2 regions of the Citrobacter werkmanii genome follow, and region 2 is predicted to be linked to the other one. Evidence: predicted binding sites of a transcription regulator. Region 2 holds the regulator's gene; the other holds the start of a gene.
What was found. The regulator LexA, encoded in region 2, represses DNA repair genes until DNA is damaged. The targets are predictions, from matches to a motif close to TNCTGTATGTACATACAGNA.
Positions count from the first base shown of each region.

Region 1: the regulator LexA is predicted to act here: its motif matches at 5,271-5,290, upstream of metR (HTH-type transcriptional regulator MetR).

Region 1 covers NZ_CP044101.1:280,876-288,222, reverse strand. Annotated here, with positions in the region: gene rmuC (DNA recombination protein RmuC) at 1-796, opposite strand, end outside; gene udp (uridine phosphorylase) at 937-1,698, opposite strand; gene FOB24_RS02050 (dienelactone hydrolase family protein) at 1,964-2,770, shown strand; gene metE (5-methyltetrahydropteroyltriglutamate--homocysteine S-methyltransferase) at 2,825-5,086, opposite strand; gene metR (HTH-type transcriptional regulator MetR) at 5,322-6,275, shown strand; gene FOB24_RS02035 (carboxylate/amino acid/amine transporter) at 6,163-7,062, opposite strand; gene yigL (sugar/pyridoxal phosphate phosphatase YigL) at 7,143-7,347, opposite strand, start outside.
Region 2 covers NZ_CP044101.1:537,596-544,942, forward strand. Annotated here, with positions in the region: gene ubiA (4-hydroxybenzoate octaprenyltransferase) at 1-109, shown strand, start outside; gene plsB (glycerol-3-phosphate 1-O-acyltransferase PlsB) at 164-2,584, opposite strand; gene FOB24_RS03265 (diacylglycerol kinase) at 2,756-3,124, shown strand; gene lexA (transcriptional repressor LexA) at 3,235-3,843, shown strand; gene dinF (MATE family efflux transporter DinF) at 3,975-5,300, shown strand; gene FOB24_RS03280 (CsbD family protein) at 5,432-5,641, shown strand; gene zur (zinc uptake transcriptional repressor Zur) at 5,683-6,201, opposite strand; gene FOB24_RS03290 (cupin domain-containing protein) at 6,316-6,804, shown strand; gene dusA (tRNA dihydrouridine(20/20a) synthase DusA) at 6,911-7,347, shown strand, end outside.

The DNA of each region.
Region 1 (7,347 bases), 260 kb from region 2:
CATAGGCAACCAACGTCATTTTTGCGTCGATCACCACATCTTTCCCCTGGGGTAGCCGGACAATGACATCGGGCTGCATACGCGAACGGGCATCGTTTTCAATGCTAACCTGAGTTTCGTATTCATAACCTTCACGCAGACCGGAGGCTTCAAGCACCCGCGTGAGTACCACCTCCCCCCAGTTGCCCTGCGTTTTGTTATCGCCTTTTAACGCCCGCGTCAGGTTTACCGCTTCCTGCGCCATCTGCGCGTTCAGTTGCTGAAGATTACGAATTTCATGCGCCAGAGTATGACGTTCCTGCGCCTCTTTGCCGAAGCTATCCTGAACCTGACGACGAAAACCGTCCAGCTGTTCACGAAGCGGCGCCAGCAGGCTGTTCAGGCTTTGGCGGTTTTGCTCATCGACGCGGCGGTTGCTGTGCTCAAAAATGCGGTTCGCCAGGTTTTCAAACTGTTCACTCAGGCGCTGTTCGCTGTTGATCATCTGGCGGATTTTATCTTCCGCATGCTGCTGCGTCGCTTCCAGCCGGGTAGTGACTTCACGGAGATCGGCTTCCAGAGAGGTGTTGATGCTGTGCAGGCTGCGTAATTCGTTATTGAGTAGCTCGCACTCGTCGCGCCAGTGGGCTTCCTGTGCGAGTTGTTGCCGGGCAGCGCTTAACGCAATATCCAGTTCACGTCGCTCTTCGATGAGGTCGGCACGGATCTGATCGGCCCGCGCTTTTGTCGCCAGCCACCCCACCAGCAGCCCTGCGGCTAACGCCAACACAGCACTCATCATAATTGAAATATCCACAACGCCCCCTTACAGCAACGGCTTACCCGCACAAAATAGAATTGTGCTGTATAAACGTCCAGTTTAAAAGGAATTTCCTGCGAGGCACTACGCAAAATAAAAAGGCCGAACACGTCGGCCTTTTTGAACAGAAGTGAGAATTACAGTAAACGGCGGGCAGCTTCCACCACGATTTTCACCGCGTGGCTTTCCGTTTGTTTCATCGTTTCCGCATTGGGGATCTCTTGCTGAGTACGGTTCACGATAACACCAGCAACCATACCGGCACGCAGGCCCTGGCTGGCACACATGGTCAGCAACGTTGCGGATTCCATTTCGTAGTTCATGACCCCCATGGACTGCCACTCTTCCATCGAGCCTTTGAAACGACTCACTACGCGACCAGAGAAGGTGTCATAACGCTCCTGGCCCGGGTAGAAGGTGTCAGATGACGCGGTGACGCCCACGTGGGTAGTCGCACCGATAGATTTCGCCGCTTCCACCAGCGCAGTGGTGCACTCGAAGTCGGCAACGGCCGGGAATTCCATTGGCGCGAAGTGCAGGCTTGCACCATCCAGACGGACAGACGCAGTGGTGACCAGCACGTCGCCAACATTGATGTGCGGCTGAATTGCGCCAGTCGTACCGATACGCAGGAAGGTACGAATGCCCAGTTGCGCCAGTTCTTCTACGGCAATAGAGGTGGACGGGCCGCCGATACCGGTAGAGCAAACGATCACGGCTTTACCATCCAGCTCAGCACGCCAGGTCGTGAACTCGCGATGGGATGCCAGCTTAACCGGCTTATCCATCAGCGCGGCGATCTTTTCCACACGCTCCGGGTCGCCAGGGACGATAGCGAGCTGGGCCCCTTGTAAATCGTTCTTAGTGAGGCCGAGATGAAAAACATCAGACTTAGACATAAAAACTCCTCTGTGAATCGGTTTTGTCAGAAGAAGCAAAAACACACTTTACCGAAGGCATAAACAAATTTTCGTGACAGACATCACCATGATGTAAATCAATTGCATTCGATTACCATGAAATAGTGATACGCATCACATAAACGACGTGATGTAAGGACGCCTTGCACAAAAGATAGACCGTTTAAGGCAATGTGGTTCGTTGCATATGTCTATAGTTAATAATGCGCTTTTTGGCTGAATATTTAAGGGTACGGAGAATACCATGACCACACGACAATCTGGCTTTGCACCTGCTGTATCTCCACCGACGTCTACTACGGTTCACACACCGGATAACGCAATTATCGCCGGTGTAACGTCCATACCTTCACAAGGCGATGATATGCCAGCGTATCACGCACGACCAAAACAGACCGATGGCCCCCTGCCCGTGGTCATTGTCGTGCAGGAGATTTTTGGCATTCATGAACACATTCGTGACGTTTGCCGCCGTCTGGCCCTGGAAGGGTATCTGGCTATCGCGCCAGAGCTCTATTTCCGCGAAGGCGATCCCAATGACTTTGCCGATATCCCCACGCTGCTCAGCGGCCTTGTCGCCAAAGTGCCTGACGCTCAGGTACTGGCCGATCTGGACCACGTCGCCAGTTGGGCCTCCCGCAACGGCGGTGACGCGCATCGATTAATGATCACAGGTTTTTGCTGGGGTGGACGCATCACCTGGCTGTATGCAGCGCACAATCCGCAGTTAAAAGCAGCGGTAGCGTGGTATGGCAAACTGGTAGGCGATAAGACCCTCAACTCGCCGAAACATCCGGTTGATATCGCCACCGATCTTAACGCTCCTGTTCTGGGGCTTTATGGTGGTCAGGACACCAGTATTCCTCAGGTTACCGTCGAAACGATGCGTCAGGCGCTACGCGCCGCTAATGCAAAAGCGGAAATTGTGGTTTATCCCGATGCCGGGCATGCATTTAATGCCGATTACCGCCCGAGCTACCACGAAGAGTCCGCCAAAGATGGCTGGCAGAGAATGCTGGAGTGGTTCGCGCAATACGGCGAGAAGAAATAAGTATCGCCAGGTAAACCGATCATCAAAACGGAGGCGTTAGCCTCCGTTTTGTTTTTAAGCCTGACGCAAGTTCTGCGCGGCCTTCACCATATTCGCCAGTGCGGCACGGGTTTCCGGCCAGCCTCGGGTTTTCAGGCCGCAGTCCGGGTTCACCCACAGCCGCTCCGCCGGAATACGCTGCTCCGCCTTCTTCAGCAGGGCCTCAATCCACTCCACGCTCGGGACGTTCGGCGAGTGAATATCGTAGACACCCGGCCCAATTTCATTCGGATAGTCGAACTCTTCAAACGATTCCAGCAACTCCATGTCGGAGCGTGAGGTCTCAATGGTGATCACATCCGCGTCCAGCGCCGCAATGGAATCCATGATGTCGTTGAACTCGCAGTAACACATGTGGGTGTGGATCTGAGTTTCATCCTTCGCCACCGCCGCGTTAATGCGGAAGGCTTCTACCCCCCACGCCAGATACGCGGCCCAGTCGCTGCGACGCAACGGCAGACCTTCGCGCAGCGCCGGTTCATCAATCTGAATAATACCGATACCCGCCGCTTCCAGATCCGCCACTTCATCACGCAGCGCCAGCGCAATCTGCTTGGCGATGGTTTCACGCGTCACGTCTTCACGCGGGAATGACCAGCAAAGAATGGTCACCGGACCGGTCAACATACCTTTTACCGGCTTGTCGGTCAGCGACTGCGCGTACTTCGCCCACTCCACGGTGATCGCTTCCGGGCGGCTGACGTCGCCAATTACCACCGGCGGCTTCACGCAGCGAGAACCATAGCTCTGCACCCAACCGTTCTGGGTAAAGACAAAACCATCCAGATGCTCGCCAAAGTATTCCACCATGTCATTACGCTCGGCTTCACCGTGCACCAGCACATCGAGGCCCAGACGTTCCTGTTCAACGATCGCCTGTTTTATATGTTCGGCGATACCGGTACGGTAGTGACCAGCATCCAGGTTGCCCTTTTTGAAATCCAGCCGCAGACCGCGAATTTCGGTGGTTTGCGGGAATGAACCGATCGTAGTGGTCGGCCATGCCGGTAGATTAAAGCGGGCACGCTGCGCCTCGGCGCGAACCGGGTAAGCGTTGGCGCGCTGGCTGTCCTGGGCGGTGATCGCCGCCAGACGTTTTTCCACTGCGGCGTTGTGTACGCGGGTAGAGTGACGACGCGCCTGGATCGGTGCGCTCCATTCCACAATTGCCGCCGTATCGCCGCTGTTCAGGGCATCGCGCAGCAGCGCCAGCTCGCCGCACTTTTGCAGCGCGAAGGCAAACCAGCTCTTCACTTCGGCATCAAGGCGGGTTTCCACACTGAGATCGATTGGGCTGTGCAGCAGAGAGCAGGAAGAAGCCACCCACAGAGCACGTTTCCCGACGATGTCTTTAATTTGTGCATATTTTTCGCTGAGATCGGCGCGCCAGACGTTACGACCGTTTACCAAACCGGCTGACAGCAGCCAGTCGGCAGGCAGGCGTTGGTGCAGCTCGGCAACGTCATCTTTGCCATGAACGAAATCAACGTGCAGACCCTGCACCGGCAGCGCGGTAATGGTATCCAGGTTCGGCGTTACGCCTTCAAAATAAGTGGTCAGCAGTAATTTTACCTGCCCTGCCAGCGCGTCATACGCGGGTTTGAAGGCGTTCAGCCAAACCTGCGGCAGCTCCAGTACCAGCGCAGGTTCATCAATCTGTACCCACTCAATACCGCGTTTCGCCAGCTCGGCCAGCACCTGCTGGTAAACCGGCAGAATGTCGTTGAGCAGGGTCAGGCGGTCAAACTGTTCGCCCTTCACTTTCCCCAGCCACAGGTAAGTTACCGGCCCAAGCAGTACAGGCTTCACCTTGTGGCCGAGCGCCAGCGCTTCGTCCACTTCATCCAGCAGTTGGGTCCAGGTCAGTTTGAACTGCTGACCTTTGGTGAACTCCGGCACCATGTAGTGATAGTTGGTGTTAAACCATTTAGTCATTTCTGCCGCCGCCGCTGGCTCACCCGTCGGGGCGCGACCACGACCAATGCGGAATAAGGTATCGATATCAACCGAGCCGTCTTTATTTTGATGACGCGCCGGAACGTTACCGAGCAGCAGGCTGGTGGTTAGCACGTGATCGTACCAGGCAAAATCGCCCACCGGCAGCAGGTCAATGCCCGCCTGCTTCTGCTGATCCCAGTGGCGGGCGCGTAGCTCGCGGCCAACGGCCAGCAATTCCTCACGGGAAGAATTTCCCGCCCAGTAGCTTTCTTGCGCTTTTTTCAGCTCGCGACGCAGGCCAACGCGAGGGAAACCGAGGGTGTGATTCAATATTGTCATTTTTCTTCCTCTAATTATATGTAAATCCTATGGATTTTGAATTTAGGGAAGGCGGCAAGTTTGCTCATCCCCAGGAGCTTACTGAAGTAAGTGACTGGGGTGAGGAAACGAAGCCAACGCACCATAAATTTAAAAGACGAAGGATTTTAGCCGTCCAGATGTTTACACATCCATAATTGGCGGTTACTGTATATTCCTCAAGCGCAATTTGTTCATGCCGAAGTGAAGGACTTTCATGATCGAGATTAAACACCTGAAAACGCTCCAGGCGTTGCGGAATAGTGGTTCGCTGGCAGCCGCAGCGGCGACGTTGCATCAGACCCAATCCGCCCTTTCTCACCAGTTCAGCGATCTGGAGCAACGCCTCGGCTTTCGTCTTTTTATCCGTAAAAGTCAGCCTCTGCGCTTTACGCCGCAGGGCGAAATTTTGCTCCAGTTGGCAAACCAGGTGTTGCCGCAAATCGGTCGCGCGCTGCAGGCCTGCAACGAACCGCAGCAAACCCGGCTACGCATCGCGATTGAATGCCACAGCTGTATCCAATGGCTGACGCCCGCGCTGGAGAATTTTCGTGCCAACTGGCCGCAGGTGGAAATGGACTTTAAATCCGGCGTGACGTTCGATCCGCAACCTGCGCTACAGCAGGATGAATTGGATCTGGTGTTGACCTCCGACATTCTGCCGCGCAGCGGATTGCACTACTCGCCGATGTTTGATTTTGAAGTACGCCTGGTCCTGGCGCCGGACCATCCGCTGGCCAGCAAAACGCAAATCACCCCGGAGGATTTAGCCAGCGAGACGCTGCTTATTTATCCGGTGCAACGGAGTCGGCTGGATGTCTGGCGGCATTTCCTGCAGCCTGCGGGCGTTAGCCCGTCACTGAAGAGCGTGGATAACACCCTGCTGCTGATTCAGATGGTTGCAGCCAAAATGGGTATCGCGGCTTTACCGCACTGGGTGGTGGAGAGTTTTGAGCGCCAGGGTCTGGTGGTAACCAAAACCCTGGGTGATGGATTGTGGAGCCGACTGTACGCCGCCGTGCGCGATGGCGAACAGCGACAGCCGGTCACGGAAGCGTTTATTCGCTCAGCGCGGAATCACGCCTGCGATCACCTGCCGTTTGTGCGGAGTGCGGAACGACCCACTTTCGATGTACCCACAGTGAGGCCACTATCACAGCCGCACCAATGATGAAGCTCGGCCAGTGAGGCTGTTGATGCCAGATAGCCAGGTTAACCAGCAGCCCGGCCGGCACATGCATATTGTTCATGATGCCCAGCGTACCCGCATCCACCTGCGTCGCGCCATAGTTCCACATAAAGTAACCGATGCCGGACGCCGCCACGCCAAGAAACACCAGGATGCCCCACTGTAGCGTAGTTGCAGGCATTTTCTGCGCGTTACCCAGCATGGACCAGGCCACTATCGCCACCATAAATGCCCCCATGTAAAACCAGGCGAAGGCGTTGTGCTGCGGCATTGGCCGTGTTTCCATCAGACGCTTGTAGCCCACCATGCCAATGGCAAAGCTGATATTGGACAACTGTACCAGCAGCAGGCCGGTCCAGAAGTGGCTGGTCACCTGGTCGTAACGAATGATCCCCGCACCGATCACCGCCAGCAACGCACTGAAGGCGTAGCTCCAGCGCAGACGACGTCCGCTCATGAGATCATAAATCAGCGTAATGTAGAGCGGCGTCAGTACGGTAAAGAGCAGCAGTTCTGAAACTGTCAGGTACAGATAGGCGTGAAAACTCAGCATATACATAATGCCAAGCTGCATGGCCCCTACCAGCATATACAGCGCGATCGTTTTTACACTGTGCCCACGGGTGCGTAAAAATGGCAGGAACACCAGCGCCGCCAGCCCAACACGCACCAGCACCGCAAAATAGCTATCGACATGACCGGCAAGGTACTCGCCAAACAGGCTAAAGGAAAAGGCCCACAGAATTGTGGTAATGATGAGTAACGCCACAATGGATGTCTCTTAACAAAAGGTACACCCATTGTAGCGAAGTTTTTAGTTGACAACTGGTCAACTAACGAACGATGACGTTACTGTAAAAAGAGCTTACGCAGATAGTGCGGCACGGCATCATCGGCGTTGAGTCCAATCACGTCCAGTTCCGGATGAAGATCTTTCAGGCGTTGGTGCGCGTTGCCCATGATGCAGCCTTTACCAGCCATGGAGAGCATTTCCGCATCGTTCATGCCATCGCCGAAAGCGATGCAGTCCTGCAGGCTGTAGCCCATCGCTTTC
Region 2 (7,347 bases):
ACTGATCGTCAACCGTGAACGTGACGCCTGCTTTAAAGCGTTTATGAACAATAACTATGTTGGTCTGGTGCTGTTCTTAGGCCTGGCAATGAGCTACTGGCATTTTTGAGTTTGGCTTAGCCTGCAAAATAAAAACCGGTCATTTCGACCGGTTTTTTTATGCTTACTCGCCTTGTGTGGCGCTCTCGATGGTCAGACGCACATCCGACGTGACCAGTTCGGCCAGCATCTGATAGATCTTCATCGTCTCTTCCGGTTCGGCATCTCCGGTATCGCTGATATATCCCTCGTCACGCAGCGTCAGCACCAGAGAGCTGAACACGGCCTTGTCGAAGAATTCCGGCGCGTTAATGCCGTGCAGGACAGAAAGACGCTGAGCCACGGTGCGGCTCTCTTTCTCCAGCGTACCACGGTTGATAGATGGGTTAGCGCTCAGTAGCCAGAAGGTAATAGCGTAGCGCTGCAACGTCTCACGAGCACCCGCCGCCAGCAGTTGTAGCGTACGGGAGCGGGCCGGATTGATATGCAGTTCGTCATCGTCCAGGGTGATGAGTCCCTGGCGCTGCATTTCGCTGGCCAGTTCGTCGATCACGCCAGCGAGTTCGTCACGCTCCCAGCGCAGAAACAGCTCCGCTTTCAGCATTGGGTATAGCGCTTCAATATGCTGCAGCAGCGCAGCGCGTGAAATATGACGATGCTGGGTTACGATGGCCGCCATTAACGAAGGCAGAACCAGCATATGCGCAATGTTGTTGCGGTAGTACGTCATCAATACCGCCTGCTCGCGCGGCAGAATGATGATGTCGCCAATGGTGTCTTTCTCGACCTCAAACTTGTTCATCTGCAAGGCATGGTCAATTAGTTCACTGGCGCTCTGCGCAGGAACCGTCGCATCCGGGGCATACGGTACGTTGCGCAGCAGACTCAGATAGCAATCGAGTTGTTCAGTCAACTGCTCACGGGTCAGAGAGCGCTGGCGGGAAGCCAGTAACGCGGTACAGCACAGGTTCATGGCGTTGGCCGCGCCTGCGTTGTTAATGCGTACCATCAGATCGGCGGCAATGTTATTTACCGTCGGCGTCAGCCAGGCAGGACGGATAGACTCGATAGGATCGATAGATTCACGCCACTCCGGCACGTGCTGGTTGAGGTAAGTCATCAACGGCATCGGCTCGCCAAAGTTAACGTAACCCTGACCCAGATTACGCAGCTTGCTTAAGCCACGCAGCATTTGCGGCAGGCTCTCTTTCTCTTTCGTCGCGCCCCGCAGTTCTTTCGCATACGTGCCCACTTCCATGACGTGCTCGTAGCCGATGTAGATCGGTACGAGGGTAATCGGACGCGTACCGCCGCGCAGCATCGCCTGAATGGTCATCGACAGCGTGCCGGTTTTCGGGTCGAGCAAACGACCAGTACGTGAACGACCGCCTTCGACAAAGTACTCAACCGAGTAGCCGCGGCTGAACAACTCGCCCAGGTATTCGCGGAAAACGGTGGAATAAAGCTTGTTGCCCTTGAAGGTACGACGAATAAAGAACGCGCCCAGGCGGCGGAAGATCGGACCTGCTGGCCAGAAATTCAGGTTGATGCCTGCCGCGATGTGCGGCGGAACCAGACCCTGATGATACAGCACGTACGACAGCAGCATATAGTCCATATGGCTGCGGTGGCACGGAACATAGACGATTTCGTGGCCATCGTGCGCCAACTGGCGTACACGCTCTGCATTATGAACGTTAATCCCCTGATACAGACGGTTCCAGGTAAAGCCCAGAATACGGTCTGTCAGACGGATCATCTCGTAGGAGAAGTTGGCGGCAATCTCTTCCATCAGCGCTATCGCATTTTGCTGCGCTTTTTCGTGGGAGATTTTTTTACTGCGCGCTTCATCTTCTACCGCGCGCGCGATAGCTTTTGAGGCCAACAGCTTGTTAAACAGATCCTGACGGGCAGGGAGGCGCGGACCGACTGCGGCCAGGCGCTGGCGAGCAAAGTGCATACGCGCTACGCGCGCCAGCTTCTGGGCGATAATTTTATCTGTACCGTGTTCATCCGCCATGCGACGCAGGGAAACCGACGGGGAGAAGCGGACAAAGCTGTCGCGACCCAGCCAGGACACAGCAAAGAATTTTTGTACGCCGTTCAGCATACGCAGCGGCGGGTTGACCTCGCCTTTTTCACGTCCAGGCGCACGGCCAAACATTACCGAAACCGGCACCATCTGCACATCCAGGTCTGGATTGCTGCGATGCAAGTCGAGGTAGTTATGGAACAGCTTAATAGACTCTTCTTTTGGCGTGTAATAGGTGAAGACACGTGGGCCGCCGTGAATAAACACGTAGCGCGGCAGTAGAGTTCCGTCTATCTCCAGCGGTTCCAGGGGATCCGGGAGATCGTGCGCCAGACATTGGGCGCGCAGCGTCAGCAAGTCTGCTTTGGAGTTGTACGGTAGGACGTACATAATGGGGCGAGAAGTATCGAGCCCCAATTCCGGTGCGGGTTCCGCCGGAATAGACTTGCTTTTTACCAGTACGCTTAATGGTAAATTCAGTAATTTGTAGTAAATTCGTGGCCAGCCGGACATAAACGATGTAAAGCCTCTGGTTAATAATGCAAATGCGCTGCAAGGATATCAGAAAGTTTAGTGAATTTCTGGTGTATCCGGTCATACTTCGCGCTGCTTTGCCACACCCTGAAACAAACGGGGTAACGTTACAATGACATTGACGCTAATAATGTAAAAAGGTTCTTTTTGATGGCCAATAATACCACTGGATTCACCCGAATTATCAAAGCTGCAGGCTATTCCTGGAAAGGTTTTCGCGCCGCATGGATTAATGAGGCGGCATTTCGTCAGGAAAGCGTTGCCGTTCTGCTAGGCGTTGCCATCGCCTGCTGGCTGGACGTCGACGCCATTACGCGCGTGTTGCTGATTGGTTCCGTGATGCTGGTGATGATCGTTGAAATCCTCAATAGTGCGATTGAGGCGGTGGTTGATCGTATCGGTTCCGAGTACCACGAACTGTCTGGTCGTGCGAAAGACATGGGGTCGGCGGCGGTATTGCTGTCGATTTTTGTCGCCTTGATCACCTGGGGCATCCTGTTGTGGTCGCATTTGCGATAAAGATTCCACAACTTCATCATTCTCCTGTTTTTTTGCGCAGTTTGCGGTTCCAAAATCACCTTTAGCTGTATATACTCACAGCATAACTGTATATACACCCAGGGGGCGGAATGAAAGCGTTAACGGCCAGGCAGCAAGAGGTGTTTGATCTTATTAGAGATCACATTAGCCAGACAGGTATGCCACCGACGCGTGCGGAGATCGCGCAGCGTTTGGGGTTCCGTTCCCCAAACGCTGCTGAAGAACATCTGAAAGCGCTGGCGCGTAAAGGCGTGCTGGAAATTGTATCCGGCGCATCGCGTGGTATTCGTCTGTTGCAGGAAGAAGAAGAAGGTTTACCGCTTGTCGGTCGCGTTGCGGCAGGTGAGCCACTTCTGGCGCAGCAACACATCGAAGGCCATTATCAGGTCGATCCTTCACTGTTCAAACCGAACGCCGATTTTCTGCTGCGCGTCAGCGGTATGTCGATGAAAGACATCGGGATTATGGACGGTGATTTGCTGGCCGTGCATAAAACACAGGATGTGCGTAACGGTCAGGTTGTTGTCGCACGCATTGACGACGAAGTGACGGTGAAGCGCCTGAAAAAACAGGGCAACAAGGTTGAACTCCTGCCAGAAAACAGCGAATTCAAACCCATTGTGGTCGACCTGCGCGAGCAAAACTTCACTATTGAAGGGCTGGCGGTAGGCGTCATTCGTAACGGGGAATGGCTGTAATACTCTGTTGAGTCCCTGTAGGCCGGATAAGACGTTTGCGTCGCCATCCGGCAACTCGCCCGGTGGCGCTGCGCTTACCGGGCCAGGGCAACATCTTCCAGTACCTCTAACTTCTTTTCAGGCTCCATTTCATGCCTTTCTTTACCTCCTCCGACAAAGCACTCTGGCGTCTTGCCTTACCGATGATCTTCTCCAATATCACCGTTCCCTTGCTGGGATTGGTCGATACCGCGGTCATTGGTCATCTGGATAGTCCGGTCTATCTTGGCGGCGTTGCCGTTGGCGCCACCGCGACCAGTTTTCTCTTTATGCTGCTGCTTTTTTTACGTATGAGCACCACAGGTCTTACCGCCCAGGCATTTGGCGCGAAAGATCCGCAGGCACTGGCGCGTGCGCTGGTGCAACCGCTAATGCTGGCGCTGGGGGCGGGGCTGCTTATCGCACTGTTTCGTACGCCGATTATCGATCTGGCTCTGCATATTGTCGGGGGAAGTGAAGCGGTACTGGAGCAGGCCCGACGTTTCCTGGAAATCCGTTGGTTAAGCGCACCCGCGTCTCTGGCGAATCTGGTGCTGCTCGGCTGGCTGCTTGGCGTTCAGTATGCGCGGGCGCCGGTTATCCTGCTGATTGTCGGTAATGTTCTCAATATTGTGCTCGACTTATGGCTGGTGATGGGCCTGCATATGAACGTGCAGGGCGCGGCGCTGGCGACGGTCACCGCCGAATATGCCACCTTGCTGATCGGTCTGTTAATGGTACGCAAAGTCCTGCATATGCGCGGAATTTCGCTGGCAATGTTGAAACAGGCCTGGCGTGGCAATTTCCGCCGCTTACTGGCGCTTAACCGTGACATTATGCTGCGCTCGCTGTTGCTGCAGCTCTGTTTTGGTGCCATTACGGTGCTGGGCGCGCGCCTGGGGAGCGATATCATTGCGGTAAATGCCGTTCTGATGACCCTGCTGACCTTTACCGCCTACGCGCTGGACGGGTTTGCCTACGCCGTTGAAGCGCATTCTGGTCAGGCCTATGGCGCACGGGATGGCAGCCAGTTACTGGATGTCTGGCGCGCAGCCTGTCGACAGTCCGGTCTTGTGGCGATTCTGTTTTCGCTGGTTTATGCCCTGTTTGGCGAGCACATTATAGCGTTGCTAACCTCGCTCCCGCAGATTCAACTGCTGGCCGATCGCTATCTTATCTGGCAGGTGATTTTGCCGCTGGTTGGCGTCTGGTGTTATTTGCTGGACGGTATGTTTATTGGCGCAACACGGGCTGCAGAAATGCGCAACAGCATGGCCGTTGCCGCCGTGGGATTCGCATTAACGTTACTGGCTTTACCGCTGCTGGGTAACCACGGTTTGTGGCTGGCACTCACCGTGTTTCTCGCCCTGCGCGGGCTTTCACTGGCCTTTATCTGGAGGCGTCACTGGCGCAACGGGACGTGGTTTGTTGAAGCCTGACGGTTAAAAATTCTGAATAGTGAATCGAATGCCGAATCAGTGACTACACTTATTCTCACGTCCAGCAGAAAAGATAGCGGAGTTGGACGAGATACTCTGGCTATTCACAACCTAACGATGAGGATTTGATGATGAATAAAGACGAAGTCGGCGGCAACTGGAAACAGTTCAAAGGTAAAGTGAAAGAGCAATGGGGCAAACTGACCGACGATGATATGACGGTCATTGAAGGCAAACGTGACCAACTGGTCGGTAAAGTCCAGGAGCGTTACGGTTATGCAAAAGATCAGGCGGAGAAAGAAGTCACTGACTGGGAAACCCGCAATGATTACCGCTGGTAATTAGTCCCCTCCTGAGAGTACAAGGATGTACGCTCTCTGGCTTAGCGACCGACTTTCTTTTTCACCAGAATTGAGTGGTCATGCTGACATTCGCCTGGATGGCGACAGGCTTCAACCTCCACGCATGCCGGGCACAGCCCGTGAGCTTCAATCACGTTATGCCGCAGAGCAAAACCCATTTTTGCCGCCAGCATATGCATGATGTCTTCCACACCTTCCGCACACTCTTCTTTTACCACGCCACAGCGATCGCAAATAAACATCGCAGAACTGTGGGTCGGTTGATCGAACAGGTGACACAGCACGTAGCTGTTGGTCGATTCCACTTTATGTACAAAACCTTGTTCCAGCAGAAAATCGAGCGCACGATAAACGGTCGGTGGCTTGGCCTGCGGCTCGGTTTCCCGTAGCAGGTCGAGCAGGTCATAAGCGCTAATAGCGCCTTCCTGCAGGCTCATCAGGCGCAGCACTTCGAGGCGCTGTGGCGTTAGCCGCACGTTGCGTTGCGCACAGAGTTTTTCAGCTTGAGCCAATAACTCCTGCGTGGTGGTTTTGTCCATTTGGCGCCTCGATTTGTGTGAAAGGTTAATCCCTTACTTTATCATGTTCTGCTTAAAACGCCGAGATCCGCCGCCGTGTGCTATACCTGACGCATCGTATTCTGGAGAATCCACATGAAAAGACCCGACTGTATTCGCCACTGGCGAGAGGTGGAGGGGGCTGATGACTCCACCTACCCCGACAGCAATGAACTTTTTGCTATTGGCGCGCCGCTTGCCCGTAAACTGGGGTTAGGAAGACTAGGTATTCATCATGAACGCCTGCCGCCGGGGCGTCGCACATCTTATCCTCATGCCGAAAGCGATGAAGAAGAGTTTATCTATGTGCTGGAAGGTTATCCGGAAGCCTGGATTAACGGCTATTTATGGAAGCTCGAACCTGGCGACAGCGTCGGTTTTCCGGCAGGAACCGGGGTATGCCACACCTTTATCAATAACACCAGTGAAGAGGTGCGCTTGCTGGTCGTGGGTGAGGCAAACAAAAAATATAATCGCATTTATTACCCGCTTAACCCGGTCTATGCCGCCACGCGCGAGGATCGCTGGGTTGACCATCCGCCGCAGTTTTTTGGCCCACATGACGGCAAGCCGGGGCGCAAATAACGCTCTGTGAGAATATGCTGTGCGAGCCACGATGATGGGGCGCACTATCGCATCGGTCTATGCTATAGTAGCGCCCCTTTTTTAACCGGATGCTTGAATATTCGCCATGCTGCCTGAATCTCAGTCTACCGCTTTTCCCGCTCATCGTTTTTCTATCGCGCCGATGCTCGACTGGACGGACAGACATTGCCGCTACTTTTTGCGCTTACTGTCCCGCCAGACGCTGCTGTATACGGAGATGGTGACTACCGGCGCGATCATTCATGGTAAAGGCGATTATCTGGCGTATAGCGAAGAAGAACATCCGGTCGCGTTGCAACTGGGCGGGAGCGATCCGGCTGCGCTGGCGCAGTGTGCGAAGCTCGCTGAACAGCGGGGCTATGACGAAATTAACCTCAACGTGGGTTGTCCTTCCGACCGCGTACAGAATGGCATGTTTGGCGCCTGTCTGATGGGGAATGCGCAACTGGTCGCCGATTGCGTCAAGGCGATGCGCGATGTGGTGTCGATTCCGGTGACGGTGAAGACCCGAATCGGCATTGA